One region of the Rhizobium acidisoli genome, then DNA from elsewhere that is predicted to be linked to it. Evidence: predicted binding sites of a transcription regulator. Region 1 holds the regulator's gene; the other holds the start of a gene.
What was found. Region 1 encodes PhoB, which activates phosphate uptake and scavenging genes when phosphate is short. Its sites were predicted from a motif close to TGTCATNNANCTGTCAT; they were not measured.

Region 1 (2,198 bases):
GTCACCAAAATTGATCAAGCGTTTCTTGTTTCGGAGGCTTCCGGGACAACGGTGAGGGATTCTGCCATCACCAACGCAAAAGGTGGAGACAGGGCATGAACTGGACAGACGAGCGGGTCGAGAAACTCAAGAAGCTCTGGGCCGAAGGACTGAGCGCCAGCCAGATCGCGGCGCAACTTGGCGGTGTCAGCAGAAACGCTGTGATCGGCAAGGTTCACCGGCTGAGCCTTCCCGGCCGCGCCAAGGCCGGCGGCACGGCCGCCACGGCGCGCACGCCGAAACGCACGACATCGGCGCCGCGCGCGCCGAACTTCGCCTCTCGGATCACCACCCGCACCGTTACCCGCCAGCAGGGCGCGACGATGCTGAAGGAAGAGATCGAGATCGAAACGGTCGAGGAAATGGAATACGTGCCGAAGGGCAACGTGGTCGTGCCGATCTCGCGCCGCCTCGGCCTGACGGAACTGACCGAACGCACCTGCAAGTGGCCGGTCGGCGATCCGCTGAAGGACGACTTCCATTTCTGCGGCTGCGAATCCCCCGACAATTCGCCCTATTGCGGCTATCACCAGAAACTCGCCTACCAGCCGGTCAACGAACGCCGCCGGGCGGCAGCCCGGGCAAGCTGAGCGGGTAAGACATTGTCGACATGCGAAAACGGGCTGCAAGGCCCGTTTTTTTGTGTGAGTGTGTTGGGTGTGGCTGCCCCTCATCCGCCTGCCGGCACCTTCTCCCCGCGCGCGGGGCGAAGGGGATATGCCGCAACCTCTCCGTCCCTCGCTGGTCGCTAGCAGGGCACGTACCCTCGCCTCGTTTACGGGGGTCCGAAGGACGGGTCGAGACGTGTGGCTCGACCCCGGTCGGTTAGGGTGAGGGGCGGAGCTTGCTCGACTTTGTCAGAAACCCCTCAGGCTTCCATCGAATAGCCCGCGCCGCGGACGGTGCGGATGACGTCCTGCATGTTGGAGAAGTTCAGCGCCTTGCGCAGGCGGCCGACATGGACGTCGACGGTGCGTTCGTCGACATAGATGTCGTGGCCCCAGACGCCGTCGAGCAGCTGCGAGCGGGAGAAGACCCGTCCGGGCGACGACATCAGGAATTCCAGCAGGCGGAATTCGGTCGGGCCGAGGCGGACTTCGCGGCTCTTGCGGTGGACGCGGTGGGTTTCGCGGTCGAGTTCGATATCGCCGCATTTCAGCACGGTCGACAGCACCTCGGGGCGGGCACGGCGCAGCATCGCCTTGACGCGGGCGACGAGTTCCGGGGTCGAGAAGGGCTTGACGACGTAATCGTCGGCCCCCGTCGAAAGCCCACGGACGCGCTCGCTCTCTTCGCCGCGCGCCGTCAGCATGATGATCGGCAGGCGCTCAGTTTCCGGCCGCATGCGCAGGCGCCGGCAGAGTTCGATGCCGGAGACGCCGGGCAGCATCCAGTCGAGGATGAGAAGGTCGGGCGTGCGCTCCTGAAGCCTGATTTCGGCCTCGTCGCCACGAAGGATGGTATCGACCTCGAAGCCCTCAGCTTCGAGATTGTAGCGAAGAAGCACGCTCAGGGCTTCTTCGTCTTCAACAACTGCAACTCTCGGGATCATGCGTGTCGGTCTCCTCGCGCATGATCCTTAAACCGGGGGTGATTTAAGCAATGCATCCTGCGCAAAATCAGAAAAATGGCTGCGACCTCTTTGCGCGCCCCACATGGGCGCGCACGCAATAGGCTGGTGCGCGGTTATTCCGTGACCGCGCCGACGGTGTTGGCGCTGTCGTCCTTCGGACGGTCGCCTTCCGGCTGCGCGCCGGTTGCCATGTAATAGATCGTCTCGGCGATGTTGGTGGCGTGGTCGCCGATGCGCTCGATGTTCTTGGCGCAGAAGAGCAGATGCGTGCAGCTGGTGATGTTGCGCGGATCTTCCATCATGTAGGTCAGGAGCTCGCGGAACAGCGAGGTGTACATCGCGTCGATCTCGTTGTCGCGCTCGCGGATCGCACTCGCCTTGTCGGCGGCGCGTGTCGTGTAGACGTCGAGCACTTCCTTGAGCTGGACGAGCGCCAGCTCGGACAGATGCTCGAGGCCGCGGGCGAGCTTGCGGGGCACTCCGGTGCTCTGCACGGCGATGACGCGCTTGGCGGTGTTCTTGCCAAGGTCGCCGACGCGTTCGAGATCGGCGGCGATGCGGATCGAACCCATGATCTCACGCAGGT
Region 2 (2,198 bases), 370 kb from region 1:
GGTCGTTCCGCCAGCGTTTCGGCGGGCTGATGATCCTGATCGCGACGCTGCTCTACAGCCTCTATGCCGTCTGGTTCTTCGACCTGCCCAAGCTTTTCGCCGAAGCCCATTGGGAGCGCGTCGGCATCTATCTCAGCCAATGGGTGAGCTACGACGTTCAGCCGGAATTCCGCATCGAGGACGACGGCTCGATCGACATCCGCTATCCGCGCTTCTCGCCGCTCGGCGACAATCCGCATCCGGACTGGCTGGTCAACAATCCCGATGGCAGCATCACCGTTTCGATCAGCGGCACCAGCCGCACCGTCACCGTTTCGAAGAGCCAGACGATCGTCACCGCCCACGGCATCAGCGTCCCGGTCGATGTTTCGAGCGGTGCGCCGAAAGTCGTCGGACCAGTGCCCGGCTGGATGACCGTCTATGATGACAATGTGCTCGCCGATCTCGGCTTTGCCGGCAATGTCAGCATCTCCGTCGATCGGGTGAAAATCCGCAAGCGTTTCATCGGCTGGGCGAATTTCATCTTCGACACGCAATCGTCCTTCTTCGACAAGCCGGTCGGCGAGGTCGTCGGCCTGATCGTCTCCGGGCCGCGCATCAAGCCCGACCAGTCCAATCTGTCGCTCGCCTTCGACGACATCTGGAACAACAGTGAATGGCAGCACGGCGACGTCTGGACCAAGCTTTTCCAGACGATCGTGATGGCATTCCTCGGCACGCTGCTGGGGTCGCTCACCGCCTTCCCGCTCGCCTTCCTGGCGGCGCGCAATATCACGCCGAACCGGCTGCTCAATCAGATCCTGAAGCGCTTTTTCGATTTCCTGCGCTCGGTGGACATGCTGATCTGGGCGCTGTTCCTGACGCGCGCCTTCGGGCCCGGCCCGCTTGCCGGCAGCGGCGCGATCTTCCTCACCGAGACCGGCACGCTCGGCAAGCTCTATTCCGAAGGGCTGGAGAATATCGACAACAAGCCGCGGGAAGGCATCAAATCGACCGGCGCCCAGCCGGTGCTTGTCCAGCGTTACGGCATTATGCCGCAGATCGTTCCCGTCATCGTCAGCCAGACGCTCTACCAATGGGAATCGAACGTGCGCGGCGCGACCATCATCGGCGCCGTCGGCGCGGGCGGCATCGGGCTTAAATTGTGGGAGGCGATGCGCACCAACGCCAACTGGGAAAACGTTGCCTACATGGTCATCCTGATCCTGATCGTCGTCTTCCTTTTCGACGCCGCTTCGAACGCGCTGCGCCACCGGCTGATGGGCACGAAAACCCACTGATTCATCCGCTCGAGAGGTCGTGGCGGCTGCTCCCCATCATCATTCTGTCACGGAAATCTTTTAGCCGGGAGCTGCTTGCGGTTCGCCGCCAAATCACTGCACAGTGCGCTCCCCGTTTCGACGATCCCCAGGATAAAAGCCTTGCGCTACGCTCTCTATTTCTCGCCGCCGAAGGATGATCCCCTGACCGGCGCGGCCTCGCTCTGGCTCGGCCGCGATGCATTTAGCGGCGAGACCTATCCTGCGCCGGATGAAGCGCAACTCGGTGCGGCAGAACAGTTCGAACTGACCGCCGACCCGCGCCGCTACGGCTTTCACGCGACGATCAAGGCGCCGTTTTCGCTCGCCGCCTCGGTCACCGAGAAGGATCTGATGGCGGTCGCCGAGGAGTTTGCCGCGCGCACTGAAGCTTTCGAGATTCCCGAACTGGTGCTCGGCCAGCTCGGCCGTTTTTTTGCCCTTGTTCCCGGTTCTCTTCATCAACCTCTTCAGGATTTCGCCGCGAAGGTGGTAAGGTCCTTCGAACCGTTTCGCGCAGCGTTGTCCGAGGCCGATATGGCGCGGCGCAACCCGGAGAAGCTCAGCGACAGCCAGCGCGCCAATCTGCAGCGCTGGGGTTATCCTTATGTGATGGAGGATTTCGGCTTCCACATGACGCTTACCGGCCAGGTGCCCGAGACACGCGCCGCGGTGATGAAAGCCATTCTGACCGAGCGCTTTGCCGATTTCACCGGCCGGCCGATTACGATTTCCGGCCTTGCCGTCTTCATCGAGGAAACGCGCGGCGCCCCGTTCAAAGTTCATTCCTGGCTGCCGCTTTCCGGCGCCAAAAGCTGAAAGACCCGACGAGATGAGCAAAGAGACCGTGTTTTCCAACGCCCGCATCGTTCTCGAGGATGACATCCTCGCAGGCTCGAT

Region 2: the regulator PhoB is predicted to act here: its motif matches at 1,315-1,331, upstream of CO657_RS21210 (DUF1045 domain-containing protein).

What each region holds. Positions count from the first base shown of each region.
Region 1 is NZ_CP034998.1:170,223-172,420, reverse strand. Features, by position in the region: gene CO657_RS00880 (GcrA family cell cycle regulator) at 96-629, shown strand; gene phoB (phosphate regulon transcriptional regulator PhoB) at 908-1,591, opposite strand; gene phoU (phosphate signaling complex protein PhoU) at 1,726-2,198, opposite strand, start outside.
Region 2 is NZ_CP034998.1:4,366,159-4,368,356, reverse strand. Features, by position in the region: gene phnE (phosphonate ABC transporter, permease protein PhnE) at 1-1,280, shown strand, start outside; gene CO657_RS21210 (DUF1045 domain-containing protein) at 1,422-2,117, shown strand; gene CO657_RS21205 (alpha-D-ribose 1-methylphosphonate 5-triphosphate diphosphatase) at 2,131-2,198, shown strand, end outside.